3 regions of the Chromohalobacter sp. HP20-39 genome follow, and region 2 is predicted to be linked to each of the others. Evidence: predicted binding sites of a transcription regulator. Region 2 holds the regulator's gene; each other region holds the start of a gene.

Evidence for each region. The regulator sigma-54, encoded in region 2, starts transcription at its own class of promoters, with help from an activator protein. The targets are predictions, from matches to a motif close to TGGCACNNNNNTTGCTNT.
Region 1: a site for sigma-54 is predicted at 2,608-2,625, ahead of glnL (nitrogen regulation protein NR(II)). Genes of this name have one in related genera too.
Region 3: a site for sigma-54 is predicted at 8,488-8,505, ahead of RVY79_RS09290 (DUF3305 domain-containing protein). Genes of this name have one in related genera too.

The regions. Positions count from the first base shown of each region.
Region 1 covers NZ_JAWHTP010000002.1:112,162-122,437, reverse strand. The annotation lists gene glnA (glutamate--ammonia ligase) at 332-1,741, shown strand; gene RVY79_RS04110 (DUF4124 domain-containing protein) at 1,891-2,499, shown strand; gene glnL (nitrogen regulation protein NR(II)) at 2,660-3,733, shown strand; gene ntrC (nitrogen regulation protein NR(I)) at 3,749-5,158, shown strand; gene RVY79_RS04095 (oxaloacetate decarboxylase) at 5,547-6,410, shown strand; gene RVY79_RS04090 (deoxyguanosinetriphosphate triphosphohydrolase) at 6,433-7,770, shown strand; gene RVY79_RS04085 (alpha-amylase family protein) at 7,805-9,280, opposite strand; gene malE (maltose/maltodextrin ABC transporter substrate-binding protein MalE) at 9,529-10,276, shown strand, end outside.
Region 2 covers NZ_JAWHTP010000003.1:210,017-220,292, reverse strand. The annotation lists gene lptA (lipopolysaccharide transport periplasmic protein LptA) at 1-375, shown strand, start outside; gene lptB (LPS export ABC transporter ATP-binding protein) at 421-1,146, shown strand; gene RVY79_RS07605 (RNA polymerase factor sigma-54) at 1,271-2,704, shown strand; gene hpf (ribosome hibernation-promoting factor, HPF/YfiA family) at 2,841-3,149, shown strand; gene ptsN (PTS IIA-like nitrogen regulatory protein PtsN) at 3,156-3,632, shown strand; gene rapZ (RNase adapter RapZ) at 3,674-4,570, shown strand; gene RVY79_RS07585 (HPr family phosphocarrier protein) at 4,557-4,826, shown strand; gene mgtE (magnesium transporter) at 4,909-6,261, shown strand; gene pmbA (metalloprotease PmbA) at 6,335-7,675, opposite strand; gene yjgA (ribosome biogenesis factor YjgA) at 7,785-8,303, shown strand; gene tldD (metalloprotease TldD) at 8,410-9,864, opposite strand; gene RVY79_RS07560 (YhdP family protein) at 9,861-10,276, opposite strand, start outside.
Region 3 covers NZ_JAWHTP010000003.1:542,898-553,173, forward strand. The annotation lists gene RVY79_RS09255 (formate dehydrogenase subunit gamma) at 1-988, opposite strand, end outside; gene fdh3B (formate dehydrogenase FDH3 subunit beta) at 1,000-1,650, opposite strand; gene RVY79_RS09265 (formate dehydrogenase subunit alpha) at 1,709-4,570, opposite strand; gene RVY79_RS09270 (twin-arginine translocation pathway signal) at 4,604-4,825, opposite strand; gene RVY79_RS09275 (molecular chaperone) at 4,889-5,572, opposite strand; gene RVY79_RS09280 (4Fe-4S binding protein) at 5,575-7,239, opposite strand; gene RVY79_RS09285 (DUF3306 domain-containing protein) at 7,435-8,007, opposite strand; gene RVY79_RS09290 (DUF3305 domain-containing protein) at 8,012-8,437, opposite strand; gene RVY79_RS09295 (formate dehydrogenase accessory sulfurtransferase FdhD) at 8,597-9,484, shown strand; gene RVY79_RS09300 (helix-turn-helix transcriptional regulator) at 9,481-10,276, shown strand, end outside.

The sequences.
Region 1 (10,276 bases), on a different contig from region 2:
TCATCGGAAGAGGCTTGAGTATGGTGATGCACCAAATTGGTTCATGAAGGGGGTGAGCTGCACCTTGCTGGGGCGTCGTCGGCATTTCTGCACTTATATGTGGCGCGTCTAACGCTAAAGTGGTGCTGATGGGTGCCCGAGGAAGGTCTATTTTTTATTGTAGGATCATGCGTTTACCGAGGGTGCACTGAGATGGCCCAATGATTGGCATGCCTTCTGCATTGAAAAACGTAAATCGCATACCCGTGGGCAGCCGCTGGCGGGCATGCTACAAACGACGCTGAACACGCAAGCAAACGACTCGAGCCGTGGGCTCATAGTGGAGGAAATCATGTCCGAGAAGACCCTCGCCCTGATCGAAGAACACGATATCAAGTGGGTGGATCTGCGCTTTACCGATACCAAGGGCAAGGAGCAGCACGTCACGATCCCGGCCAGCGCCGTCGACGACGAGTTCTTTGAGGACGGCCAGATGTTCGATGGCTCCTCCATCTCCGGTTGGAAAGGCATCAACGAGTCCGACATGATCCTGCGTCCGGAAGATGGCAGCGGTTATCTCGACCCGTTCACCGAAGACGCCACGTTGGTGCTGCGCTGCGATATCATCGAGCCGGCCACTATGCAGGGTTATGAGCGTGATCCGCGCTCCATCGCCAAGCGCGCCGAGGCGTATCTCAAGTCCACCGGCCTGGGCGATACCGCTTTCTTCGGGCCGGAGCCGGAATTCTTCATCTTCGACGAAGTGCACTGGAACGCCGATATCCAGGGCGCGATGTACAAGATCACCTCCGAGGAAGGCGCCTGGGCGACCGATTCCACCAATGTGGAAGGCGGCAACTTGGGGCACCGTCCGCGCGTCAAGGGTGGCTATTTCCCGGTGCCGCCGGTGGACAGCTTCCACGACATCCGTAGCGCGATGTGCAACACCCTGGAAGCCATCGGTCAGTCGGTCGAGGTGCATCACCACGAAGTCGCCAACGCGGGCCAGAACGAGATCGGTGTCAAGTTCAACACCTTGGTCAAGAAGGCCGACGAAGTTCAGGAAATGAAGTACGTGATCCACAACGTGGCCCACGCGTACGGCAAGACCGCGACCTTCATGCCCAAGCCGCTGGTCGGTGACAACGGCTCCGGCATGCACGTGCACCAGTCTTTCTGGAAAGACGGCGCCAACATGTTTGCCGGTGACGAGTACGCCGGGTTGTCCGAGACTGCGCTGTACTACATCGGCGGCATCATCAAGCATGCGCGTGCCTTGAACGCCTTCACCAATGCCTCGACCAACTCCTACAAGCGTCTGGTGCCGGGCTTCGAAGCGCCGGTCATGCTCGCCTACAGCGCACGCAACCGCAGTGCGTCGATCCGCATTCCGTATACTGCGAGCCCCAAGGGCAAGCGTGTGGAGTTGCGCTTCCCGGATCCGACCGCCAACCCGTACCTGTGTTTCTCAGCGATGCTGATGGCGGGTATCGATGGCATCAAGAACAAGATCCATCCCGGCGATGCGATGGACAAGAACCTCTACGACTTGCCGCCGGAAGAAGGCAAGGCGGTTCCCACCGTGGCCGAGAGCCTCGATCAGGCGCTGGAAGCGCTGAACGCCGACCGCGCCTTCCTCACCGAGGGTGAGGTGTTCACTGACGACATGATCGACGCCTATCTCGAGCTCAAGCAGGAAGAGGTCGACCGTCTGCGCATGGCGACGCACCCGATCGAGTTCGACATGTACTACAGCTGCTGATCGCGTGCGATAGCATCCAATCAAGGTAGTGCCGCTGAGTGAGGCCCCGTCCGATGACGGGGCCTTTTACGTAATGGGAGGGAGCGGTGTTCTTTCGCAGCGCCTGGCGTGCGCTACACTGGGAGCCCGATTGGCCTGAGGAGAGCGACATGCGCGGTTTGGCCACCATCAGCGGGTGGGCGCTGCTTATGGCAGGCACGTGCCTGAGCGTGTCACTGGCGCAGGCGACGCCGGTCTATCGCAGCGTCGATGCCCAGGGGAACGTGACTTTTTCCGATCGTCCGATAGGCGAGAAAGTGGAGGTCGGGCCGGTGAACACGGTGCCGAGCCGGCCGGTCACTTCGACGCAAGATGTCGGGGAGGCTCGGGAGGCGCCCGCTGCGGGCGAGGCCGAAGCGTCGGCCTTTACGCCTTACGAGCGCTTGCGCATCACTGCGCCGGCGAACGAGTCCACGCTGCCCACTGGTGCGGCCGGCGACACGCAAGTCAGTGTGGCGATCGTCCCTGCCCTGCGCGATGCCCACCGGCTGCGTCTGATGGTCGATGGTGAAGTGCGTCAGGCCGCTCAGCAGGCGACGACGTTCTCGCTCAATGACTTGGTGCGGGGCGAGCACACGCTGCGTGCCGAGGTGATCGATGCCGAGGGGCGTGTGCTCCAACGTAGTGCCCCGGTCACGCTGTATGTGCAACGCGCCAGTGTGTACTTGCCCGCCAACCCCAATAATCCCCGCAACAGTGGTGGCAGCGGCGCTCAGTGAGCCGATTTGGCGCCCGGTGCTATCGATAGCCTCTTGTTTGCACTAATTTGGTGCAAGTTGTCGTCGCCCCACACTGGCTGCACTGCCATATGCCGGGCCGACACAGACTGGCGCGCTTCTTGCACTGTTAACGTACATGACGATGGATAATGGACGGGCCATGTCGGAACCTTCCCAGCAGCCGTTTCGCGAGCAGCAGCGCCTGCTCGAACACTTGACGACGGCCGTCGTGCTGCTCGATGGCAGCTTGCATGTGCGCTGGATGAATCCGGCCGCCGAGTCGTTGCTGGCAACCAGCCGGGTACGGGTCTTGGGGCAGCGGCTGGAAAGCCTGGCGGGCGTCGAGGGCAGCGTCGAAGCGGTGTTGCTCAAGGCGCGTGATGAGTTGCATCCCTTCACCCAGCGCGAGGCGTGCCTGACGTTGCCATCGGGCGATTCGGCGACGGTGGACTTTACCGTGACGCCGATGTCTGCCGATGAGCTGTTGATCGAGATCGAGCCTCGCGATCGCTTGTTGCGTATCTCCCGCGAGGAGGCGCTGATCGCGCGCCAGGAGACCATCAAGGTACTCACTCGTGGGTTGGCACACGAGGTCAAGAATCCGCTGGGCGGCATCCGTGGTGCGGCGCAACTGCTCGAGCGCGACCTGCCCGACCCGCAGCTCGCCGAGTTCACGCGGGTCATCGTCGAGGAGGCAGACCGCCTGCGCGATCTGGTCGATCGTATGCTGGGGCCCAACAGCATGAGCCGCCACGAGCCGCTCAACATTCACAAGGTGCTCGAGCGCGTGCGGACCTTGCTGGAGGCCGAGCATCCGCGTACCCAGTACGTGCGCGACTACGACCCCAGTTTGCCGGAGCTGGAGGGCGACGAAGCGCAACTGATTCAGGCGGTGCTCAACGTCGCTCGCAACGCCGTTCAGGCGATGGAGGAGCATGGCATCGACGGCCCACGCCTGATCCTGCGCACCCGGGCCCGGCGTCAATTCACGCTGGGTGCCGAGCGGCATCGGCTGGTGTGCGAGCTGGGCATCCTCGATAACGGCCCCGGCATCCCCGAGACGCTGCGCGAGACGCTGTTCTACCCCATGGTCTCGGGGCGCGCCGAGGGCAGTGGCCTGGGCCTTTCCATCGCGCAGTCGATCCTGCATCAGCACCAGGGCTTGATCGAGTGCGACTCGGTGCCCGGGTGCACCGAATTCCGCTTATTGATTCCGCTTGAGAGCCACCATTGAGGCTCGGGAGGCCCTATGACTGACGTCGCACGCATTGTAATCGTCGACGATGACCGCGCCATTCGCTGGGTACTGGAGCGCGCGCTGGCGCAGCCGGATCTCGAGGTGCAAAGCTTTGAGCGCGCCGATACCGCGCTGGAACAGATACTGCGTCAACCGCCCGATGTGCTGCTGACCGATATCCGTATGCCGGGACTCGACGGGCTGGATCTGATGGCGCGCATTCGCGAAAGCCACCCGGACTTGCCGGTGATCGTAATGACCGCGCATTCCGACCTGGACAGCGCCGTGGCGTCGTATCAGGGCGGTGCCTTCGAGTATCTGCCCAAGCCGTTCGATGTCGACGAGGCCTTGGCGTTGGTGCGCCGCGGCGTGGCGCACGCCCGCGAGCGGCGTGCGCCGGCGGCGGTGCCGGAAGGCCTGTCGGCGGAAATCATCGGTGAGGCGCCGGCCATGCAGGAGGTCTTCCGCGCCATCGGGCGGCTCTCGCAATCGCATATCACGGTGATGATCAACGGTGAGTCGGGGACCGGCAAGGAGCGTGTCGCCCAGGCGTTGCATCAGCACAGCCCACGGCATGGCGGGCCTTTCATCGCGCTGAACATGGCGGCGATTCCCAAGGACCTGATGGAATCCGAGCTCTTCGGCCATGAAAAGGGCGCCTTCACCGGGGCGACCTCGCAGCGTCGCGGGCGCTTCGAACAGTCCGATGGCGGCACGCTGTTCCTCGACGAGATCGGCGACATGCCCGCCGAGACCCAGACCCGCTTGTTGCGCGTGCTGGCGGATGGCGAGTTCTACCGGGTCGGTGGTCATACGCCGGTCAAGGTCGACGTGCGCATCATCGCTGCGACCCACCAGCATCTGGAGCGCCTGGTCGAGGACGGCCGCTTCCGCGAGGATCTGTTTCACCGCCTCAACGTGATTCGTATTCATCTACCGCGTCTTGCCGAGCGGCGTGAGGACATTCCACGCTTGGCGCAACACTTCCTGGCCGACGCCGCCAAGGAGCTTGCCACCGACCCCAAGGTATTGACCCAGGAAGCCGAGCAGCACCTCACGCAACTGCCGTGGCCGGGGAACGTGCGCCAGCTCGAGAATACCTGCCGTTGGCTGACGGTGATGGCGTCGGGCCGTGAGGTGTTGGTCGAGGACCTGCCGCCGGAGCTGCGTGATATCGAGGGTACTGAAAGTGCCGGCGGTGACTGGCGCGGCGCCTTTCGCGAGTGGGCTGACCGTGCCCTGGCGGCGGGGCATACGCATCTGCTCGAGGAGGCGGTGCCGGATTTCGAGCGCATCCTCATCGAAACCGCGCTCAAGCACACCGGGGGACGCAAGGGCGATGCCGCCGAGCTGCTCGGCTGGGGCCGCAATACTCTGACGCGCAAACTCAAGGTGCTGCTGCCGGCGTTGGCGGACGAATAGCCCAAACTGCTCGGCTGGGGCCGCAATACCCGCTCTCGACAAGGGCGGGGTAAGCTCAAGGTGCTATTGCCGGCACTGGCCGATGAGCGAGTGCCTTGTTTGAGAGGGTTTTGGGGTTGGCGCGCTTGGCGTTCTCCTGCCATCGCTTTCTTTCCACCGCAGCCGTGGCGTGACAAGGCATGCTCCGTGCATCTTGGCGAGCGGCGTAATATCCTTCCCCTCCTAAGGTCTAATCGATGCCTCCTTGCCGCGTTATGACAGGTGATTCGTCAGCGGGAGGCATCGTCGTTCGCCAGCCAGGCTGGCCGTGTTCAATCCGATCGCCGTCCGCTGTGTGGGGCTTCTCCCCGCGCGCTGCACGGCCGTCGCGTGACAATAGGAGTTTTGAGTGGCAACCCCCTCGCAACACGATCTACGTAACGACTTCCGTGCCCTGCTGGCGTCCGATCAATGCTTTTTCACCGCCTCGGTATTTGACCCCATGTCGGCGCGCATCGCCGCGGACCTGGGCTTCGAGGTGGGTATCCTGGGGGGCTCGGTGGCCTCGTTGCAGGTGCTGGCGGCGCCGGATTTCGCCTTGATCACCTTGAGCGAGTTCGTCGAGCAGGCGACCCGCATCGGCCGCGTGACGCGGCTGCCGGTGATTGCCGATGCCGATCACGGCTATGGCAACGCGCTCAATGTCATGCGTACCATCACCGAACTCGAACGTGCCGGGGTTGCGGCGTTGACCATCGAAGATACCCTGCTGCCGGCGCAATACGGGCACAAGTCCACCGATCTCATCCCGCTCGACGAGGGTGTGGGCAAGATGCGCGCGGCGCTGGAGGCACGCATCGATCCGGCGATGGCGATCATTGCGCGCACCAACGCCGGTCAGCTCGACGATGACGCCGCCGTCGAGCGCGTGTGTGCCTATCAGGCGGCGGGCGTGGATGCCATCTGCCTGGTGGGTGTGCGTGACTTCGATCATCTCGCACGTCTGGCCGCACCGCTGGATATCCCGCTGATGCTGGTCACCTACGGCAACCCCGAACTGCGTGATCGTGAACGTTTGGCCGCGCTCGGCGTGCGCGTGGTGGTCAATGGCCATGCGGCCTACTTCGCCGCGATCAAGGCGACCTACGACTGCCTGCGCGAGCAGCGCGACATTGCCGCCAGCGAATTGAGCGCGTCGCAGTTATCCACACGTTACTCTACGCTGGACGAGTATCGTGCCTGGGCACGCGATTATATGGATGTGAAAGAGTAGGCCTCGACAACCGGAGAGTGCGATGAGCGCCATGCAATGGGAGCGTCTGCTTGACCCTACCCGCCTCAATGACAAGCACGGAGGCTCGCGCGATGAGATCGGGCGTAGTCCGTTCCACAAGGACCACGACCGTATCGTCTTCGCCGGCTCGTTTCGGCGTTTGGGGCGCAAGACGCAGGTGCACCCGCTAACCGATAATGATCATATCCACACCCGCTTGACGCATTCGTTGGAGGTGGGCTGCGTAGGGCGCTCGCTGGGCATGATCGTTGGCGAGCAGTTGCGCGAGCGGCTGCCGGATTGGATCACGTCCGCCGATCTGGGGGTCATCGTGCAGGCGGCCTGTCTGGGGCACGATATCGGCAATCCGCCGTTCGGACATGCCGGCGAATATGCCATTCGCGACTGGTTCAAGCGTGCGGAAGCAGAGGGCAGCGGGTTACTGGCCGACCTGTCGCCGGCCGAGCGTGAGGATCTGCTGACCTATGAGGGCAACGCCCAAGGCTTTCGTATCGTCACCCAGATCGAGTACAACCAGTTCAACGGCGGCATGCGCTTGAGCGCTGCCACGTTGGGCACGATGCTCAAGTATCCATGGACGGTGGAACGTGCCTCGCGGGCCGGCAAGTTCGGTTGTTACCAGTCGGAACGTGAGTTATTGGACGAGGTTGCCGGGCGCCTGGGGTTGTTGCCGCGTGGCGAAACCGCCTGGTGTCGGCACCCGCTGGCGTATCTCGTCGAGGCTGCCGACGATATCTGCTATGCGTTGCTGGATCTCGAAGATGGCCTGGAGATGGGCATCCTGCGCTACGACGAAGTCGCCGAGATTCTCATCCAGATCGCCGGAGGAACGCCGGCGGGTTATGACGACATGCGTGCTCGAGGCGTGTCCCAGCGGCGGCGTATCGCGGCCTTGCGCGGCGCGGCGATGGAACGTGCGGTGAACGATGTCGCGGCGGTGTTCGTGCAGCATGAAAGTGCACTGTTGGGCGGCACGCTGAGCGGCGATATGCTTGAGCTATGTCATCCCGATCTGGGATGGGGTGTGGGCATGGCCAAGCGGATCGCCCGCGAGCGCATCTTCCAGAATGAACGCAAGGCCAAGCTGGAGATCGGCGCCTACACGACGCTAGGTATTCTCCTCGAAGCCTTCATCGGCGCGGCGTATGAGCTTCACCACAGTGGTGAGTCCTCCTTCAAGCACCAGCGCGTGCTGGCGTTGATCGGTGAGAACACGCCCAAGCCGTCGTGGTCGCTCTATGCCAGCTACCGGCGCATGCTCGACTTCATCGGTGGCATGACCGACCACTACGCCGTCGACCTGGCGCAGGAAATGGGGGGTCGGCTGCGCGGCGAGTGAGTGTGCTCGCCACTCGCCGCGCAGGCGTCTCGCTTCAGCTATCGTTGGCAGTGGCAGGTCGGTCGTAACGCAATGCCACGGCGCCATTGGCGGGGACTGTGACGTTCACGCGACCAGTATCATCAACGCGTAGCACGTCGTCACCGATCAGGTTCTGATAAGTACCGGAGGACAGGCCAGTGGTGAGTGTCGCGGTCCAGTCGGTGTCGTTTCGGTTGAACGCTATGAAGCCACGCTCACCGCGTGAAAATGCAATGCGCGACTCGCCGCCAGTTTGCCAGTGCGTCACCGGCGCGTTGCCCACGGCTTGGCGAAATCCCACCATGGCCAGCACCGCTGGCTGACGATGCTCGCACACCCAATGCTCGTTGTCGCAGCGATCCGCGCCATCGGCGGTGTAGACAGGCAAGGTTTTCCAACTGCTGGGACGTTGAGGCGGGCCTTGATCGGTGTCCTCGAAGCGGTAACTCGACATCAATCTCGGTGTCCCGTAGGGCCAGGCAAGCATGAACAGCCGCCCCAAGGTGTAGCGTGTACCGCTCCCAAAGGTCATTACCATGCCCGCGGCGCCGTGTCCTCGCTGGTTATCGTGGTTGTCGATGAAGACCAGGGCACGTTCGGATGGGACCCAGTTCGATGCCTCGCCGAGATCGCGCAGTCGGGCAAGGTCTCCACTCATGAACGCGCGTGATAGCCGAGGACCGTAGCGAAACTCCGTCACATCGCCGTTGCCTAGGTAGTCTTGAACGGTGATCGGCTCGTTGCCCATGTCGATCACTTCCTGAAAGATGTACGGGGCGCCGTCGAGGTCATCGAGGATCGCCGTGATGTCCTCGGGCGGAATGTGCTTGGCAGCGTCGATGCGAAAGCCGGCAACACCCAGGTCGAGCAATCCCTGTAGATAGCCACGGATACGCTCGCGGACCCCGGGCGTTTCGGTAGCCAGATCGGCCAATCCTACCAAATGGCAGTTTTGAACTTCCCAGCGGTCCTGATAGTTGTGAATCGAATCGTCACCGTGACGGCCGCAGTGGTGAAAATGTTCACGGCGATATAGGTTGCCATATTGGAAGGGCGTGAAACGGGTACCGGCGATGCCTTCCCCTTCACCGATACCGGCCATGTGATTGATCACCGCATCTACGACGATTCCTACACCGGCGGCGCGGCAGCGCGCGACCATGTCGGTGAACTCGGCGCGGTCGCCGCTGCGTGATTGAAGGCGATAACTGACTGGCTGGTAACGCGCCCACCAGGCACCGCCGACCGGATCGAGCGCGATGTGCTCGTTGGGTGGTGAGATTTGCACGGCAGTCACACCAGACGGCCCCAACACTTGCTCGCATTCACGAGCAATGTCATCCCAGCGCCATTCAAACAGGTGCACCATCACTGTCCCCGGCGCGTTCATGCTGGCCGTAGAGACCGGCGTACCGCTAGCGAGGGCGGGAGACATCAGGCCGGCAAGTAGTGAACCGGCCAACCAACGAGCAGAAATTCCTAGACGCATGACGAACCTCCTTGGTGGATACGCGTGCGTTTAGCCTATCCGGTTGAGGTGGTGCGTGGATCCTTCCATAGGGGGATTGGCTACGCCGTGCGTCTACGCCGGGTACGCCCTGGACGAGGATGAGGAAGGTGACGCGAGGATTGGCGAGGCTGGTACCTGAAATGTCGCGTCCAGTTCAGGTGCGACAGGATCGGGACAACAACAAAGGATTCACCATGATGCAAGCACGTCGAGGTTTTACCGTTTCGATGATCGCGCTGGCGCTAGGCACCGTCGCGTTACCCGCACTAGCTTTCGAGGATAATGCCTTGACTGTTTGGATGGGTGACAACAAGGGGCCGGAGGGCATTCGTCAGCTCGCTGAACAGTTCAAGGCCGATACTGGTATTCAAGTCAATATCGTCAATCCTGACAATCTGACCAATCGTTTTCCGCAGGCGGCGGGTAGTGGTCAAGGACCAGACATTGTCATGTGGGCCCATGATCGGCTCGGCGAGTGGGCGCAAAGCGGTTTGATCGCGCCGATCAAGCCGGAAGACGCCTTCCGTGACCGTTACTTCGACTTCACTTGGGAAGCTACCGAGTGGAATGGAATGAATTATGGTTACCCAATTTCGGTAGAGTCCATCGGCCTGATCTATAACAAGGATCTGGTCGATGAGCCGCCGCAGAGCTTTGACGAGCTAGCCCAACTGGATGCAAAGCTCGCCAAGGAAGGCAAGAAGGCGATCCTTTTTGACTACGGGGAGCCCTATTACGGCTGGCCGCTGCTGGCCGCCAATGGGGGCTACCCATTCAAGCGCACCGACGCAGGATACGATGTCAGCAACATCGGTGTGAACAATGAGGGTGCGGTTCAAGGGGCCAAGCGGCTGCGCGAGTTGATCGAGAACGGTGTACTGCCGGAAGGCACCGACTACAACATCATGGACACCCGCTTCAACAAGGGGGAGGTCGCGACCATGATCAGTGGCCCTTGGGCGTGGGGCAACCTTG
Region 2 (10,276 bases):
TACACCGGCGATGTCGATATGCAACAAGGCAGCATGCAATTGACGGCCGCACGCGTAGAAATTCAACGCAACGCGCAGGGCGAGGTTTCCACGGTCACCGCCCATGGTAGCGATGGCGAACGCGCCTATCTCGAACAAAAACCCGCTCCCGACGAACCCGTGGCCAAAGGCTGGGGCGATACTGTGATTTATCATGCCGCTGAGCGGCGTGTGGAGCTCATTGATCATGCCGAACTTCACCAGGCCGGGGATACCTTCAATGGCGCCTATGTCGAATATTTTCTCGACCGCCAAGAGGTACACGCCCGCTCCGACAATGACGGCAAGGGCGATCAACGCGTACGCATGACGCTGACGCCCCGCGACAGCGAGTGATATATCCGTGACTCCTTCATCCAAGCCAGGCAGGATCCGACACCCATGAAGACCCTGAGCGCCGCCAACCTCGCCAAGAGCTACAAGGGCCGCCGCGTGGTGCATGACATCAGCCTGACCATACGCCAGGGCAGCATCGTCGGTCTGCTCGGCCCCAATGGCGCCGGCAAGACCACCTCGTTCTACATGATTGTCGGACTGGTCGGTGCCGACGCCGGCAGCGTGCATATCGACGAGCGCAACCTGTCCCACGCCGCCATGCACGAACGCGCCCGCGCCGGCATCGGCTATCTTCCCCAAGAGGCATCGATCTTTCGCAAGCTCTCGGTCGCCGACAACATCATGGCGATTCTCGAAACACGCCGCGATCTCGACAAGGCCGCGCGCAAAGCGCAACTCGAACGCCTCCTCGAGGAGTTCCATGTCACCCACATCCGTGACAACCCCGGCATGAGCCTGTCCGGAGGGGAGCGCCGTCGCGTCGAGATCGCCCGCGCCCTGGCCACCGAACCCGCTTTCATCTTGCTCGACGAACCCTTTGCCGGGGTTGATCCGATTTCCGTCGGCGAGATAAAGAGCATCATTCGCCAACTCCGCGATCGTGATATCGGCGTCTTGATCACCGACCACAACGTCCGCGAAACCCTGGATATCTGTGATAACGCCTATATCGTCGGCGACGGACAGATCATCGCCGAGGGGCATGCCGACGCCATCCTCGCCAACCAGAAAGTACGCGACGTCTATCTCGGCCATGAGTTCCGACTGTAAGCGCAAGCTACTGGAACCGCCCTGCGCTTATATAAATGGCACGATTGTTGCTTCCGTTCTTGCAAGTGACGTCGTCGCGGGATAACGTACGGGCACCGTTTCAGGAAGCGACGACCGATTCTCCATGTCCATGAAACCTACGCTGCAGCTTCGCGTCGGCACCCAGCTGACGATGACGCCTCAATTACAGCAAGCCATCCAGCTCTTGCAACTCTCGACGCTGGACTTGCGCCAGGAGATTCAGCAAGCGCTCGACTCCAACCCCATGCTGGAACTCGAAGAGAACTTCGACGAACGCGAGGTCAGCGAATCCCAGCAGGAGGATGACTGGACGGACGACATCCCTGAGAGCCTGTCGCTGGATAGCGAATGGAGCGACACCTATCAAGATGCCGGCTCCTCGCTGACGGGCGGAGGCGGTAGTAGCGAGGAAGGACCCGACATAGAGCGCAATACCGCGCATACCAGCCTGCATGACCACCTGGCTTGGCAACTCGCCATGGCCGACATGACACCGCAAGACCGCGATATCGCCGAGAGCCTGATCGATGCCGTGGGTGCCGACGGCTATCTCACCCTCTCTCTCGACGAACTGGTCGAGGGCCTTCGCGGCCAAGGCCTTTCCGGGCTCAAGACCAGCGATGTCGAACACGTCATGATGCGCGTGCAGCAGTTCGATCCCACCGGTGTCGGTGCCCGCGATCTGCGCGAGTGCCTATTGTTGCAGCTCGGTGCTCTACCCGAGGACATGCCGCTGCTGACCCAGGCCAAACGCCTGGTACGCCAGTTCCTCGAGGCACTGGCCGGCAACGATCGCAAGTTGCTCAAGCGGCGCCTGCGCCTCGACGAGGAGGAACTCGATCATGTCATCGCGCTGGTTCGCACGCTCGATCCACGGCCCGGCCTCGCCTTCGAGGACAGCAGCAACGACTATGTCATCCCCGACCTGATCGCACGCCGCGTTCGACAGGACTGGCGCATCGAGCTCAATCCCGAGGCGCTCCCCCGGGTACGCATCCAGCCGGATTACGCCGCGCTCATCAAGCGCGCCGACAAGAGCGATGACAATACCTTTCTCAAGCAACATCTGCAGGAAGCCAAATGGTTGCTCAAGAGCCTCTCGAGCCGTAACGACACCTTGCTGCGCGTGGGACGGGAGATCATGGCGCGCCAGCTCGATTTCCTGGAACACGGCGAGGAAGCAATGAAACCACTGATCCTGGCCGATATCGCCAGCGCAGTGGATATGCATGAATCGACCATCTCCCGCGTGACCACGCAGAAATTCATTCATACCCCACGTGGCGTCCTGGAGCTTAAATACTTCTTTTCCAGCCACGTCGGTGGTCAAGGCGAAACCGATGCTCATTCCAGCACGGCAATCCGCGCGCGGCTGAAAAAATTGATCGGTGACGAGCCGCCACGCAAGCCTCTATCCGACAGCAAGCTCGTCGACCTGCTGGCCCAGGACGGGATTCAGGTCGCACGACGCACCGTCGCCAAGTACCGTGAAGCGATGGGCATTCCTTCTTCCAGTGAGCGCAAACGACTCGCCTGATGGAGGGCGAGTTGCACGCACTTACCACGCTGCGTAGACTCGCCGCGACCTTTGTCAGCCAACGCCTGCTCAGGGCTATGCAGCGCTCTAAAAAGGGTTACAATCGAAGAGCCAACCGATGGAATAGGAGCGTGCCATGCAAGCCAATATCACCGGTCATCACATCGAACTGACCGATGCTCTACGCGACTACGTCAATGAAAAGCTCGCGCGTCTGGAACGCCATTACGACAACATCACTACCGTCCAAGTCACGTTATCCATCGAGAAAGAACGTCACTTGGCCGCATGCACGCTTCATGCCGCGGGTGCGGATCTTCACGCCGATGCTCAAAGCGACGACATGTACGCCGCTATCGACGCCTTAACCGACAAACTCGATCGCCAACTCGTCAAACACAAGGAAAAGGTGCAGGCACGCGCTCAGGGCGCCGGTGCCCGTTAATCCGCCATGACATTGGAAAGCATCCTACCCCCCGAGCGCGCACTCTTCGGCGTCGCCGGGGGGAGCAAAAAGCGTGTGCTGGAGTTTTTCAGCACCTTCATCGCACAGAACGCACCCAGCCTCGATAGCCAGGAAGTCTTCGGGCGTCTTATCGGTCGAGAACGGCTAGGCAGCACGGGCATCGGCAATGGTGTCGCCATTCCGCATGCGCGCAATCCGCACTGCAAGGAGCCGATCGCCGGCTTTCTCCGCCTGCAGGAGCCCATCGACTTCGATGCCACCGATGGCGATCCCGTCGATTTGATATTCGTCCTGCTGGTGCCGGAAGAAGCCGACGATGCACACTTGTCGTTGCTCGCCCAGGTCGCCGCCATCATGAACGATAGCGCCATCCGCACCCGGCTACGCCAGGCGCAGACCCAACGGCAGCTTTACGACACTCTGATCGAAGCCATCCGACAGCACGATACCAGCGCAAACTGACACCCGCGTAAACTGATACTCGCGCAACACAAGGGGCGCCCATGCAGCTCGTGATCATCAGCGGCCGTTCTGGCTCCGGCAAATCGATTGCCCTGCAGGCACTCGAGGATCTCGGTTACTACGCGATCGACAACCTGCCGGCCAGTCTCATGGCACCTCTGATCGATGAACTGCGTGAAGGTCCGCCGTCGCGCACGCACATCGCGGTAAGTATCGACGCACGTAACCTTCCCGACGCCCTGCGGCGCTTTCCAGTGCTGCTCGAAGAGATTCGCGCCCGAGGCATCCAGTGCCAAGTCGTCTATCTGACCGCCGATTCGCGCATATTGCTGGAGCGATACTCAGCAACGCGCCGTCGTCACCCGCTGACGCGTACCAGTGAAATGACTCTTGCCGAGGCCATTGAGCAGGAGCAGGCGTATCTCTCGTCAATTCGCGATATCGCCGATCTGGTCATCGACACCTCCAATCTCTCGGTCCATGAGTTGCGGGGCCGTATCGCCGAGCAGGTGGCCCGTCACAGCGGCCGACATCTAACATTGACGTTCGAGTCATTCGGCTACAAACGCGGTGTCCCGCTGGATGCCGACATGGTCTTCGATGCTCGCTGCTTGCCCAATCCCTACTGGGACCCTCAGTTGCGCAGTTTCGATGGGCGTGATTCGCAAATCGTCGCGTTTCTCGAAGCCTATCCCGACGTCGGCGCGATGCTCGACGACATCCGCCAATGGCTGGAACGTTGGCTGCCCGCCTATGTGGCCACCAATCGCAGCTACTTGACCGTCGCCATCGGCTGCACCGGCGGCCAGCATCGTTCGGTCTATCTGGTCGAAGGGCTGGCTCGGCATTTCGCGACGCAAATGAATGGGGTGCGCCTGCGCCATCGCGAACTAGGGGTACAAGCGGCGCTGCCGGAGAATGGCGATGCCGCAACGTAAGCTGCAACTCATCAACAAGCGTGGCCTCCACGCACGCGCCGCCACCAAGCTAGTGCAGTGCTGCCAGTCTTACTCGTCGCGTGTACACGTCTTCCATGGCCAACGTGAAGCAGACGCCGCCAATATCATGTCGCTTCTCATGCTGGCGGCTCCCTGCGGGACCGAGCTCGACATTCAAGCAGAGGGCGACGATGCCGATGAAGTACTCGAGGCCCTCACCGCCTTGTTCGAGTCACGCTTCGAGGAAGATGCCTGATTAGCGAACAGTGTTCGTGCCAGCCCGAAGCGATGTTAACATAGCGCCTCGCTTTAGAATCGACAAAGGATGCCGATTCCTCATGAGCCCCAATCATAAGCAACTGCAACCTCGTCTGGATCGGCTCAGCGACGCCCTGGAAAGCGGTGCGTTGGACCAGGCGCGCCGCATGCTCAATCGCGGCCTGGCCCCGGTCGATGTCGCTCATCTGCTCGAGTCGACACCACCACGTGAGCGCAATGTCCTCTGGGAACTGGTCGAGCCCGACCTGCAAGGCGAGGTACTGCAATATCTGGGCGACGATATCCAGAGCGAGTTCCTGAGCCGCATGGATGCCGAGCAGCTCGTCTCGGCGACCGAAGGGCTCGACGTCGATGACCTCGCCGACTTGCTACAACGCTTGCCCAACACGGTCATTCACGAAGTCCTGCAAGCCATGGAGGCGCAGGAGCGCCAGCGCATCGAGACCGTGCTGTCCTATCCCGAGGACACCGCGGGCGGCTTGATGAACACCGACACCATCACCATTCGTCCGGATATTACTCTGGACGTGGTGCTGCGTTATCTACGCCGACACGAGAAACTGCCCGACTCTACCGATACACTGCTCGTCGTCACTCGCCGCGATGAACTGATCGGCACGCTACCGCTCAATTTGCTGTTGGTGTCCGACCCCTCGATTTTGGTCCGCGAGGTCATGAACACCGATTTTGCCTCAGTGCAGGCCACGGCCGCGGATACTGATGTCGCCAGCCTGTTCGAGAAATTCGACCTGATCTCGGCGCCGGTGGTGAGCACCGACGGCGCCCTGCTGGGCCGCATCACCATCGACGACGTCGTCGACGTCATTCGCGAGGACGCCGAGCACCAGGTCATGAGCATGGCCGGCCTCGACGAGGACGAGGACACCTTCGCGCCGGCGTGGCGCACCGGGCGTCGACGTGCCGTATGGCTGGGCATCAATCTGATCGCGGCAACCATCGTGTCGTTCGCTATCGGCCTCTTCGAATCGACCATCCAGCAAATCACCGCACTGGCCGTGTTGATGCCCATCGTCTCCAGCATGGGGGGTATCGCCGGGTCGCAGACGCTGACGGTGCTGATTCGTGGGATCGCCCTGGGACACGTCGGTGGCGCTAACGTGCAGTGGCTGCTGGTCCGCGAAATGCTCTCGGGGATGATGAACGGTGTGCTATGGGCCGTGATCGTGGCGCTGGTTGCTATCGTGCGCTTCGACGACTACAAACTCGGCGGTATCATCGCCTTGGCGATGGTCATCAATCTGACCGTCGCCGCGCTGGCCGGCACCGTGATTCCCGTGCTACTCAAACGCCTGAAGATCGATCCGGCCCTCTCGGGCGGTGTGTTACTGACGACCATCACCGATGTCGTCGGCTTCGTCGCGTTTCTGGGACTGGCCGCCGCATTTTATTGAGGCGCGACGAGCGCCGCGCCATCACATGAGACAATTCACGACGCGGCGCCGAGACCCCGCGTCGCCAAGCGCTTTACTCGCCCGCCACCGTCATGTCATCGATCAACCAGCTCCCGGTATGCACACTGCCTCGCGTATCGGTATCGCTGCCCACGCCCTGGAGATTGGCGAACATATCGCGCAAGTTGCCGGCAATTGTGAATTCCTCGACGGGGTGCTGAATCTTGCCATCTTCAACCCAGAACCCCGATGCACCACGCGAATAATCGCCAGTCACGCCATTGACGCCCTGACCCATCAATTCGGTCACGAGTACGCCACGCCCCATCCGCGCAAGCAATTCATCCCGCGAGGCCAAGGGCGCGTCGATACGCAGGTTGCGCGCTCCGCCAGCATTGCCGGTCGTGGTCATCCCCAGGCGTCGCGCACTGTACGTCGAGAGCATGTAACGCGCCAGATGCCCCTGATCGATGAACACATTATCGCGCGTAGCGACACCGTCGTTATCGAAGGCCGTGCTCGCCATGGCACCATATTCGCGTGGCTGCTCGCGTAGGGAAAACCATTCGGGGAAGACAGTCTCTCCCAGGCGGTCACACAGGAACGATGCCTCGCGATACAGGGCCCCCCCAGCGATGGCGCCCATGAAACTGCCCACCAGCCCACCGGCAAGCTCGGGCGCAAAAAGCACCGGCATCCGCCCCGTCGCCGGTGAGGTGGCCCCCAACCGGGCCAGAGTCTTCTCGGCAGCACGCCGTCCCACTGACTCGGGCGACTGCAAGTCCGCCGGATTGCGCACCGAGGTATAGTCGTAATCGCGCTGCATGTCCGCCCCTTGACCTGCGATCAGCATGCACGACAACGAATGGTGACTCCCCCGCTGGCTACCCAGGAACCCATGGCTATTACCGTAGACGCGCACGCCTTCACCACTCGACAGATTCGCCCCCTCGGAATTGACGATACCTTCGACTCCACGACCCGCAGACTCGCAGGCAAGCGCTAGCTCAATAGCGTCATCGGTGCTCAACGGCCAGGGGTGATGAACGCCAAGATCGGGCAATTCCGTCGCCATCAGCGCCGCGTCGGCCAAACCAGAAGCCGGATCCTCTGCGGTATAGCGCGCAATATCCAGCGCTTTCTCGACCACCGCACGCAGAGATTCATCGCTGGCGTCGGACGTCGACACACTGCCTTTGCGCTGCCCGACATAGACGGTCACCGCAATCCCCTGATCACGCGATAATTCGACGTTTTCCACGTCACCCAGGCGTACACCGACCTCGATTCCCTGGTCCACGCTGGCGCCCACCTCACACGCATCGGCGCCCAAGCGCTTGGCCAATTCCAAGGCCTGCGCGACGCGCGCCTCCAAGCGTGCTTGCTGCTCTACGGCATCGAAGGCCTGGCTCATGGTCTACTCCTGTACTCATAAGGCCCGAGACACTGCTCAAGGGCTCGGTAGGATTGTCGAGGAAGCCTGATATACTGCACGGTCACCCCCGAAGCATATTGGTAATGCAATGTCGATCGACCTCCCTGACCCGCAAGACGAAGAAGCAGGACGTCCCAGCAAAACCCAGCGCAAGAACGAAATGAAAGCCTTGCAGGCACTGGGCGAACGCATCATCGCCATGAGCGATGCCGAACGCGCGCGCCTGCCGCTCTCCGACGACATGCGCTTCGCGGTCGAGGAAACCTCGCGCATCCGCTCCCACGAAGGCCGTCGTCGCCACATGCAATATGTGGGCAAGGTCATGCGCCGCGAAGACCTTGCGGCCATCCAGGCCACCTTCGACGCCATCGAGCAAGAGAGCTTACACCGCGATAACGCCTTTCATCGTCTCGAGCGCTGGCGCGATCGGCTCATCGAGGACGACAGCACCGATGCGCTGGAGGCCTTCATCGCTGAACATCCCGAGGTCGATCGTCAGACGCTGCGGCAACTCATCCGCAACGCCAAGAGCGAGCGTCAGCGCGAAAAACCGCCGACGAGCGCCCGCAAATTGTTCAAACTGATTCGCGACACTGCTGGCCTCTAAGCCAAAAGACACGGCTTCGCCGCTCGAAGCTCGAAGCTCGAAGCTCGAAGCCAGGAATTTTCTTCCAGCTTCCCGCCGCGTAGCGGCGCTCTTCCCGCTTCGAGCTTTATGACTGTGTTCCGCCTACAGTGAGCTCGTCGATCTTGAGTGTCGGCTGGCCCACACCGACCGGCACGCCCTGGCCCTCCTTGCCGCAGACACCCACGCCGGTATCCAGATCGAGGTCGTGCCCAATCATCGAGACCTGCTGCATCACCTCCGGTCCGTTGCCGATCAAGGTCGCGCCCTTGACCGGCGCGGTGATCTTGCCGTCCTCGATCAAATAGGCCTCGGAGGCAGAGAACACGAAACGTCCTGAGGTGATATCGACCTGGCCGCCGCCGAAGCTCACCGCATAGATGCCCCGCTTGACGCTCTTGACGATGTCCTCGGGATCATCCTGGCCGGCCAGCATGCAGGTATTGGTCATGCGCGGCATGGTGACGTGTGCATAGGACTCGCGACGCGCGTTACCGGTCGGCGCCATACCCATCAAGCGCGCATTGAGCTTGTCCTGCATGTACCCCTTCAGGATGCCGTCCTCGATAAGCGTGTTGCGCTGACTCGGCGTACCTTCGTCATCCACGCTCAGCGAGCCACGCCGGTCGGCCAAGGTGCCGTCGTCGATGACCGTGACGCCCGGCGCGGCCACGCGTTCGCCGATACGCCCCGCGAAGGCCGAACTGCCCTTGCGGTTGAAGTCTCCTTCAAGGCCATGCCCCACCGCTTCGTGAAGCAGGATGCCAGGCCAGCCATTGCCCAGTACCACTGGCATCTGTCCAGCCGGCGCGTCGACGGCCTCCAAGTTGACCATCGCCTGACGAACCGCTTCCTTGGCGAAGCGTTCCGACACGTTCTCGTCACGCAACCGCGCCATCGAATAGCGCCCGCCGCCACCGGCACTGCCACGCTCGCGACGCCCGTCGCGCATGGCGATGACACTGACGTTGAACCGCACCAAGGGGCGAATATCGGCTGCAAGCGTGCCATCGCTGGCGCGCACCATCACCACTTCATAGACGCCGGACAGCGAGGCACTGACCTGCGTAATACACGGGTCGGCGGCGCGAGCCACGCGATCTGCCGTCTTGAGCATGGCGATTTTGTCCTCGGCGGAAAGCCCTGCCAGAGGATCTACATCGGCGTAGCGGCGCGTGGGCATGGCGGCCTGCACCGCCTGTGGCGGCAAGCGCTGGCCGCTCCGCGCGATACCCGACGCGATACGCCCGGTATCGGCCAGCGCCTCGGCGCTGATTTGGTTAGAGTAAGCGAAGCCGGTCTTTTCTCCGGTCAGAGTACGCACGCCGACACCACCGTCGATGTTATACCCGGCTTCCTTGACCTCGCCGTCCTCGAGTATCCAGCTTTCCTGCCAGCTACGTTGAAAGTACAAGTCAGCATAGTCGATGCCCGGTCCCATGGCGTGCGCCAAGCCGGTATCCAGCGCCGATAGGTCGAGACCACCCGGCGCGAGGAGCAAAGAGGTCGCCTGATTCAAGGCGCTGTCGTTGAGTGCGTTCATCGGGCGCTTTCCAGTGTCAGTTGCGGCGACGACCATGGGCCGTGCACGCGGTAATGTATCTGCGTTGCCTTATCGAGCCAGCCACCGAAGAGTTTGTCGGCAAGGTACAACCCCACCCCCACCTGCGGCGCGCCGACGAGTACAGCCGCCAGCGGTAAATTCTGGCTCACCGGCACGGTGATACTCAGTCGTTGATTGAGTGTACGCTGCACGAGATCGGCCTCGCCTTGCAAGGTGAAATGGGTGGCCGAACCGTCGATTTCAACCGGCCCTCGAGTCACGAGCTTGCCATCGAACAACGTTGCTTCGCCCTTGACGCTATTGAAGGCCGTCCCCTCCTGGGTGATATCGGAAAAGTCCAGCGTCAGGCGGCGAAAGATATTGTCTAGATTGAGCAGTCCCACCAGCTTGG
Region 3 (10,276 bases), 330 kb from region 2:
GGGGCTGGCCGGCGCTGTCCTTGACCTCCTCGTACCACAGGTTGTGGTGCTGCTTGGCCCAGGTTTCGTCGACATAGCCGGTCGCCATGCCTTCGAACGCGCCCTCGGTACCCAAGGTGCCGATGTAGATGTGGCCCAGCGCCACGGTCATCAGGATCAACGACGTCACGCCGTGGAACATGTTGGCCCACTGCATGTTATCGCGGGTCTGCCCGAAGATAGGGAAGTCGAGCACCAGGCCACTGATCACCACCAGCAGGCCGACGCTGGCGAGCAGCCAGAACCAGACCTTTTCGCCGGCATTGGCGAACCCGGCATCGGGGTGTTTGTCGCCGACCATGCCGCCGCCTTGCTTGAACCACTCCCAGTCGTGCTTCTTGGGCAGGTTGACCTTGAGCCACTTGGCGAGGATGACGATCAGCAAAATGCCGAACACCGGCCCCGCGTAGTTGTGGATCAACTTGGAGCCCATGATCATGTTGGCCCAGAAGACATCGCCGAAGATGTGCCGGAACACGAACTTGCCATACAGCAGATTCAAACCGGTCAGCGCCAGTGCGATGAACAGCGTCGCCACGGTCCAGTGCAATGAACGCTCGACAGCGGTCCAGCGCAGGATTTTGCGACCCGTGCGCTCGTGATCGAGGTCGTTGCGTCCGACGATAAGGTAGAAGATGATCAAGATTGCCAGCATGCCGCCGATGGCAATCAGGCCGGCAGGCGAAATCCACTCGTTACGGATCTGGCGCCAAGTCTCGCCACTGGTATTGATCAAGCTATAAGTGGATTCGTAGCGCGAATCAATGAAGTTCTCGCCGCTCTTGACCTCTCGCCAAGTGTCAGCGTCTACCGTGCCGACGGCCTGACCGAGCTCCTCGTTGGGTTCGGCGGCTTGCGTGGGTGGGGTCAGGCTGGCGGCCAATACCGCCAGCAACAGCACCGCACCGATCATACGCAGCCGCCACAGGCATTGCATGAGTGTGTGCATGAGCGTTCTCCTCACCCTTCACGTGTGGCGCGAGTGGCGTCGTAGGCCATCTCGTCGAGATTGGCCGAGACGTCCGGGCCCGACAGCTGGGCCTTTTCGACGGACGACCAACCGCCGTCTTTATGGCCGCGATAGACCACACGCTGACGGAAGATATCGGAAATGGTCTGCGCATCACCGGCGAGCAATGCCTTGGTGGAGCACATCTCGGCACATAACGGCAGCTTGCCTTCGGCGATACGGTTGGCGCCGTACTTTTCGTATTCTTCTTCCTTGGTCTCGGCAGGGCCGCCGGCGCAGAAAGTACACTTGTCCATCTTGCCGCGCTCGCCGAAGGCCTCCTGCGTGGGGAACTGCGGTGCGCCGAATGGGCAAGCGTAGAGGCAGTAACCACAGCCGATGCAGATGTCCTTGTCGTGCAAAACGATGCCGTCATCGGTCTTGTAGAAACAGTCGGTCGGGCACACCGCCATGCAGGGGGCGTCGTCGCAGTGCATGCAGGCCACGGAAATCGAGACTTCCGAGGGCATGCCGTCGTCCAGGGTGACGACGCGGCGGCGCTGGATACCCCAGTCGGTTTCGTTAGCGTTCTTGCAGGCCGTAACGCAGCCGTTGCATTCGATGCAGCGTTCGGCGTCGCAGAGAAATTTCATTTGAGCCATGGTGTTCTCCTCTGGCCGGCGAGGTACGCGACCTCACCGGCGTTTAAAGCGTCGTCGGTCAGGCGGAGGCTTTCTCGATCCGGCATAGCGTGCATTTGGTTTCTTGCATCTGTGTCACTATGTCGTAGCCGTAAGTAGTCGCTGTGTTGGCGGCCTCGCCGAGCACATAGGGCCGTGCACCTTCGGGGTACTTGTCCGCCAGGCTTTCGCCTTGGAAGATGCCGCCGAAATGGAAGGGCATGAACGCCACGTCGCGTGCCACGCGCGGCGTCACCATGGCCTTGACCTTGACCTTGCCGCCCTCGGGTCCGTGAACCCAGACCATGTCGTCGTTCTTGATGCCCAGGTCGTTGGCCTGTGCCGGATTGATCTCGACGAACATTTCCTGCTGCAGTTCGGCGAGCCATGACATGGACCGGGTTTCTTCGCCGCCGCCTTCGTACTCGACCAGGCGTCCCGAGGTCAGGATGATCGGGAACTCCTGGCTGAAGTCGTTTTCCTGAATCGAGCGATACAGGGTCGGCAAGCGATACAGCGATGCCACGTCGTCCCAGGTCGGGTACTTTTCCACCAGGTCGCGCCGGCTGGTGTAAAGCGGTTCACGATGCTTGGGAATCGGATCCGGGAAGGTCCATACTTCACAGCGCGCCTTGGCGTTGCCGAAGGGCGCACAACCGTGCTCGATGGCCACACGCTGAATGCCGCCCGAAAGGTCGGTTTTCCAGTTCTTGCCGTCGGCGGCTTGTTTCTCTGCGGCGGTGAGATCGTCCCACCAGCCCAGTTGCTTGAGCATGTCGGCGGTGAATTCCGGGTAACCGTCCTGAATCTCGGAGCCGACGCTTGCCACACCGTCGGCCAGCAGGTTGACGCCATCGTGCTCGACGCCGAAACGCGCCCGGAAAGTGAGACCACCCTCCTTGACGGGCTTGCTCATGTCGTAAAGTAGCGGCGTACCGGGGTGACCGAATTCGGCGGTGCCCCAGCAAGGCCAGGGGAGGCCGTAATAGTCGCCGTCGATGGGGCCACCCAACGCCTGCATGGAATGGAAATCGAAGGTATGCCAGTTCTTCTGGTGGGCTTTGAGGCGCTCGGGACTTTGACCGGTATAGCCGACCGTCCACATACCGGCATTGATTTCACGCAGCACGTCCTCAATGACGGGGCGGCCGTTCTCGATGGCGAAGTTACGCGTGAATTCATCGCCGAATCCAAGCTTCTGCGCCATGAGATACATGATTTCATGGTCGGGCTTGGAGTCGAACATCGGTTCGATGACCTGATCGCGCCACTGCAGCGCGCGATTGGTGGCGGTTACGCTCCCCGTGGTCTCGAACTGTGTGGCAGCAGGCAGTAGATAAACCCCGTCCGTACGGTCGTTCATTACGGCGGCCACGGTGGGGTAGGGGTCGACCACGACCATCAGCTCGAGCTGACTCATGGCCTTTTTCATTTCCGGACCACGGGTTTGCGAGTTGACCGCGTGCCCCCAGTAGAACATGCCTTTCAGGCTTGAGCGTTGGGCAATGTCTGCGTCTTCTTCGAGTACGCCATCGATCCAGCGCGAGACGGTAATCCCATTGGAGTTCATGGGCAGGGAGCCGTTGTACTCGCTCTGATCGAAGCGATTCTTGATCCAGTCGTAATCGACGTTCCAGATCTTGCTCCAGTGCTTCCATGCCCCTTCACTGAGACCGTAATAGCCGGGCAGGGAATGTGACATCAGGCCAAGATCGGTGGCGCCTTGCACGTTGTCATGGCCACGGAAGATGTTGGCGCCGCCACCAGAGACGCCGAGGTTGCCCAATGCCAGCTCCAGGATGCAATACGCGCGGGTGTTATTATTACCGGTAGTGTGTTGGGTACCCCCCATGCACCACACCACGCACCCCGGACGATTTTCACTGAGGCGCTTGGCGACATCGTACATGTCGGCCTCGCCGACACCGGTGATCGATTCGACCACGTCGGGCGGGAAGTTGGCGACTTCGCTACGCACCTTGTCCATGCCATAGACACGCTGTTCGATGAACTGCGTGTCTTCCCAGCCGTTTTCGAAGATATGCCACAGCAGGCCCCAGATGTAAGCGACGTCGGAGCCCGGGCGCAGACGCACATACTTGTCGGACTTGGCGGCGGTGCGTGTAAAGCGCGGATCGACCACGATGATCTGAGCGTTGTTGCGCTCTTTGGCCAGCAGAATGTGCTGCATGGCAACGGGGTGCGCTTCACTGGGGTTTGAGCCGATGAACAGAATCGACTTGCTGTTTTGTATATCGTTGAGCGAATTGGTCATCGCGCCATAGCCCCAGGTATTGGCGACGCCGGCGACGGTGGTGGAGTGGCAGATACGTGCCTGGTGATCGGTGTTGTTGGTCCCCCACAAGGCGGCCAGCTTACGCATCAGGTAGGCTTGTTCGTTATTGAACTTGGCCGAGCCGAGCCAGTAGACGCTGTCCGGGCCGTGCTTTTCACGCAGTGCCAGTACCTTGTCTCCGATTTCCTCGATGGCCTGATCCCACTCGAGACGCTGCCACTTGCCGTTGACCAGCTTCATCGGGTACTTCAAACGGCGCGTGGAATGGCCGTGCTCGCGCAGCGAGGCGCCCTTGGCGCAATGCGCACCCCGATTGATCGGGTGGTCGAACGCGGGCTCCTGCTTGGTCCAGACCCCTTCTTGCACCTCAGCGTAGACGCCGCAGCCCACCGAGCAGTGGGAGCAAATGGTGCGTTTGGTTTCGACGGGAGCATCGGAATACGCCGTTTTTTCCTTGGCGTTGGCGGCCTGCATCATGCCCTGGCCCATGAAGCCGGCAGCGGCGAGGCCGCCCGTCGCCACGCCACTGCGCTGCAGAAATTGCCGGCGGCTGATGCCCAGCCCACCCTGACGGGTGGGTTGGGAGGATTTTCGAGTCAATCGCATGGTTATGTCCTCAGTTCCGGTTCTCTCGACCGTTTAGTCGCGCAAGGTGGCGTAGAACGCCTTGACGTGATCGGTTTCGCGATACGTCGTTTCGCCCGCATCGGTAGCATCTGTTCCTTCATCCGACTGTGCCTGCGCCAGAGTGACATGGCCGACGGTCACGGCCGCACCCGCAGCGATCGTGCCCAGGCCGATGTTGCGCAAGAAGTGACGCCGGGCGGGGTTGTTCGACGTTTTATTGTTCGACTCTTTCATGAGGCGACTCCTGTGGTCACTGAGCACCGTGATATCGCCGTCAGGCAGCGTCATTGGTGCAGGTCATGAGTGGGTGTCCCCTTCGCTAAGCGTAGTGGGGGTTGGCGAAAACGTGACGACTTGCGCGTCGGGATCGCTTTGCAGCTGGTTATCCTCGCGGGAGAGGAAAGCATCACCCAGAGCGCCGACGCTGGCATAGAACGGGTCGTCGACCTCGGCCAGGTCACGCATGAAACGTAGCGCCCAAGGGCTCAGATGGCGCTTGAAGAAAGCCGCCTGTGCCTCGGCCTGCGACTCGATGAGCATGGCCATGACTTCGCACATCGCCGAGAAATGATCTTCGGGCTCCTTGACGTGCGCGGCGCGCTCGAAGCCCAGATGCTTGAGGTCATGGCGCAGTGCCACTAACGGCATTTCCATCAGTGAGCCGGTCAAATACCAGGAAGCATATGGCACGAGCTGGCCCTGGATTACGCCCACGAGCAAGCCAAAATGCACGTCATGCAGCGTTCCGGGGTGTCCGTGGCGTGCGGCCAGTGACAGCGAGGCCCAATGTCGCTTGAGTGCCGAGTTCTCGTCGTCGGGTTCGAGCGTGGCGAGAAAGTCGAGCAACTCCGCGTTGGGCGACTCGCGCACCAGGCGAGCCAGCAATAGATAGACATCGGCGCGCAGGGCGTTACGTTCCTCGAGCGCCGCCGTCAGGGACGCTGGTGAGTGATGGGTATCGCTATGCTCGGGCGTCGTCATCGTCATACCTTGAGCTGAGCGTTGGGGTCACGCGCCATGTCGTGCCAGATATCCTTGACGCGGCAGTCTTCGCACATTTCTAGGCGTTTGATGGCGTCGCCGGCGAAATAGGGGTGATCGGCGAGTTTCTGCTTGATCGAGGCAATGGTGCTGGCGGTGGCAAAAGGCTTGCCGCAGCTGATGCATTCGAACGGCGCTTCTTCCTTGACCGTCGCGACGTGGTTGCGGGTCTCCGGGGCGGCCATGAATCCGGGGTGCAGTGCAATGACCTGTTCGGGGCATGCGGTTTCGCACAGCCCGCACTGGACACAGGCGCTTTCCTGAAACTGCAGTGCTGGTGATTGGCCGGGACTGCTTAGCGCCTGAGTGGGGCATACCGCGACGCAGGCCATGCACAACGTGCAGTGGTCGGTATCGATATCCAGCGTGCCGAATGGTGCGCCTGTGGGCATGGCCACGCGTTTTTCGCTGGGCGTGCCACGTGCCGCGAGGAAGTCGAGGATGGTGTTGAGGGCCTCGCGCTTACCGTGTGGGCGCGTCGTCTCCAACCGTTCGTCGAGGGGCGGCACGATCGGCAGTGCGTCGCGTATGGCGATATCGCCTGCATCGATCAGGCTCAGGCGCCGGGGATCGTGGCCCAGCGATTCGAGCATGGTAATGGCCTGTGCATATTGATCGTGTACCAGCTGCGCCAAGGAAGGCGGCAGAGCACCATGCATGACGATGCGTACTTCGGCAGCGCCGCGGGCAAGGGCGCCAAGCCAGTGATCGAGCCCCGCAGCGCCGAGCTCCTCCAGCGGAACATCGAGTACATGGCCCGCCGCCGCAGTGGTTTCGCTGGCTTGTGTCTCTTGATCGAGAAAACGCACCACGGCGGTATCGCCGCCTTCGCTGTGATAGGTGGCAATAAGGCGCGCGATGTAATCGTCGAGGCGTTCCGGCGCGGGCAAGGCATAGCGAATGGCCCCGGTGGGACACGCGCTGGTGCAACTGCCCGCGCCGTGACAACGAAACGGGTCGATGACGATTTCCTGCTTGACGCTCGAGATGGCGTCGGCGGGGCAAATATCGAGGCAGCGCGTACAGCCGCTTTGGCCACGCCCGGCATGGGCGCATAAATCACTTTCGATCTGAAAATAGCGCGGCTTTTCGAACTCGCCGATGCACGCTTGAAGATCCCGAACGGCCTGCTCGAGGGGCGTCGCTTGTGTGACGCGGTGGTACCCAGGCGGCGGCAATTCGTACTGCAACAGCGCCGGTGTACCGAGGTCGAGAACGGCATCGAAGTGATCGCGCCCGAGGCTGGCCTGTGAAAGAGACTCGCCTCCGTCACGGGCGGTCAGATGAAACGTGCCCAGATAGCCTTCTAGATGCGGATGGGCGCAGGCGATATTGCGCACATTGGTGAGATTCGGTGCGGCGTCGTGGGGCAATGCGGATTGCGTCGTGACCAGTGTGATGCTGGCGAGTTCGCTGTCCGTGAGTGCCTGAACGGCACGTTGCAGGTCTTCCGCCGGCCCTACGATGGCGACATGGCCGTGGCTTACGTAGCTCACGGTGGGTGGGGCTAGGTTCTGCGGCCATGACACCTGCTGCAGGGCGGCCTCACGGGCGGCTACATTACGAGCGTCGCCATTTAGCGCGCGCGTATCGATGAATTGGGGCATGTCACCTCATCAACTTGTCGGTCTTGCCACGGGGCTTTGAGTTTTGTCGTGCCAATCGTGTGGCATCTCGTCTCGGTCTTTGCCGAGCTTTATATAATGTTATGACTGCAGGTTAGATACCCGTTCTCGTCGCAAACGAAGGGTTTGCCGGGCAAGATACGGGAGTATTCAGGCGGCCTTGGTATTTCCTATGGGTCAACTTGACGCACCCGAGCGCCCAGATGGGTCATTTGGCGCCTCTTCTTCCGACTGATCTATCTCTGTCGATTGGTGTGTCTGCACTGGTTCAGACGTGGCGTCTTTATCTTCTTCAGCGACCATGTCGGGTTGCAGCGTCTGCGTATCATCATGCTGCTCCGAATCTTGGGGCTCTTGTTCCTCGCGTAGCCATTGGCGCATTCGGGCGCTGACCTCGGGCATCATGCGCATCAATTGCGAATAATCCTCGTCGTAATCGTCTAGCCCGTCGCGCACGTTGTAGTTGCCAACCTTGAACATGCGGCGCAGGGCGCGGCGTTTGAGGAGTTCGCCGACCCCGGGCAGCATGAAGGCTCGGAAATCGTCCTCGGCGCCGAGCTTTTCCGGTTCGGGGAGTTGCTCATCCAGTGGGCGCTGAGGGTCGTAACCGGGGATCAAGGCGGCGGCGCGCGATGGTGCTTCGTCGCCTTCGCTCCAGGGTGGCGCCTGTGCTTGTTCAGGTGCCGTCGACGGCGTTTCTTCATCGCCATGATCGCGTTTGCGCTGTGACCAGCGTTGCATGAAGCTCATGACATCACTCCTGACTGGCGCGCCCGGCGCCTGCGCGTTTCTTCTTGCGGCCACCTTCGACACGTTCGCCGTGACGTGCGAGATAGGCCTCGATCCAAGCCTGTATCGCCAAGGGCATGGGGGTGTCGAGTACCTGGGTGTCACCATCCATCCAGTTGGCCGCGACTTCTTGGCTCGCGGTCAGCTCGCGCGGTGCAGGGCCGTCGTCGGTCGCCTCGCAGCGTACGAATAAGCGAGGGTGTTGGGAGTTCAAGTTGAAACGGTAGGCGGTACGTTCGGTGAGAAAGAGCGTCAGCGGCAGGACGTGGGGGCCGCGCTCATGGCATCCCGTGTCTGCAATGTACCAGGCCAGGGATGTGAAGCCTTTGACCTCCTGGCGCTGGAACGCCAGCTCGAGGCTTAAATATTTCAGGTTGTCGTCGGCCGCCATGGTGGTTGCCTCCCTGTAAGATGAAATATGACACGCTGTGTCTGCAGCATATAGCAAGCCGCGTGCCTGATGGCCTGGAAAATGCGTCATCGCTGTACATTTCTCTTGGGCATGCATGTCGTGCTTTGGGTATCCTGTCGCCACAAGAAGGAGGTGAGCATGTCCAATGTAGTGCTGAGTCGGGCGCGGATGCCGACAACACTCGAGATCGCGGTGACCGACGAATACGGTCAGCGCCGTCAACAGGCGATCGCCGCCGAGCGTGCCTTGACGGTGTACTTGAATCGTCAGGAGATCGTCACCTTGATGACGCTGGGGGCCGAGCCGGAAGCCCTGGTGCTGGGCTACCTGCGCAATCAGGGGCTTCTGGTGCGCGCCGAGGACGTCGAGGCGCTGCAGGTGGATTGGGACGTGGAGGCCGCTGCGGTGGTGACGCGCGCCTTGCCAGAAGATCTCGATGCGCGCCTTGCTCAGCGAACCGTGACCACCGGCTGTGGGCAGGGGACGGTCTTCGGGCGCTTGCTCGATGCCACCGACCTGCGTCCCTTGCCCTGCGAGCCGCTATCCCAGGCGGTGCTGTACCGTCTGCTCGACAATCTGGGGCAGTTCAACGAGACCTATCGCAATGCCGGTGCCGTGCACGGTTGCGGGCTGTGCCGTCAGGATCGCGTGTTGGGCTTCGTGGAAGACGTGGGACGTCATAACGCGGTGGATACGCTTGCCGGTCGCCAATGGCTGGCGGCCATAGGCGAAGGGACGTCGGAAGACGCCGAGCTGGCCACGGCGGATATTTTCTACACCACGGGGCGGTTGACGTCCGAAATGGTGCTCAAGGTCGCACAGATGGGGATCAGTGTGCTGGTCTCGCGCTCGGGCATGACACAGAAGGGCGTGGAATTGGCGAAGCGTTTCGGCGTGCTGCTGGTGGCGCGTGCCAAGGGACGTCATTTCCAGGTCGTCGACGAACACGCGCGCCTGGTGCTGGACGCCATGCCGGCGCCCCGCCCCGGGGACAAGGCGGCGTCTCGACACAAGGGCACCTCATGAGCGATTCATCCTCCGCGTCGCCGTTTCTCAACGTGCATCAGGTCGCCGAGCTGCTGCATCTCAACGAGAAGAAGATCTATCAGTTGGCCAGCGATGGCGCTATTCCCTCCACCAAGGTGACCGGCAAATGGCTATTTCCTCGGCGCCTGGTCGAGCAGTGGATTCTGGAGTCCTGTCACCACGGCGTGTTGGCCGATCGGCTGATGGTGACCGGCAGCGACGATCCGTTGCTCTCGGCGCTGATCATGCGACTCAATCAACAGCAGCAGGGGCATGCTTTCTATGGTTATAGCGTGACCGGAACACAACTGGGCTTGTCGCTGCTCTCGCAAGGGCGCGCCGATGTATGCGCCATTCATTGGGGGCGCGCCGAAGAAAGCGAGTTGCGCCATCCCGCCCTGGTGAGAAGCCATAGCGGTTATCGTCATTGGGTACTGGTGCGCCTGTTCCGGCGCAGTCAGGGGTTGATCATCCGTGCGGAGGATCGGCACCAACCGCACGACCCCTCGGGTCTCTTTGGTGCCAATCGGCGCTGGGTCGTCCGACAGGAGGGAGCCGGGTCGCAGCGCTTCCTCAAAGAGTGGCTGGCGAGCCATCAGTTGCGACTCGATCAACTCAATACCCAGGTCGTCGCGTATAGCGAGCGTGAGGTCGCCTCGCTCATCGCGCGTCACGAAGCCGATATCGGCCCGGGCACGCTATCGGCGGCCAATGAATTCGGCCTGGGCTTCATCCCCATCACCGAGGAGGCATTTGACCTGGTGACGCCGCGCAACGTGTATTTTCGGTCGC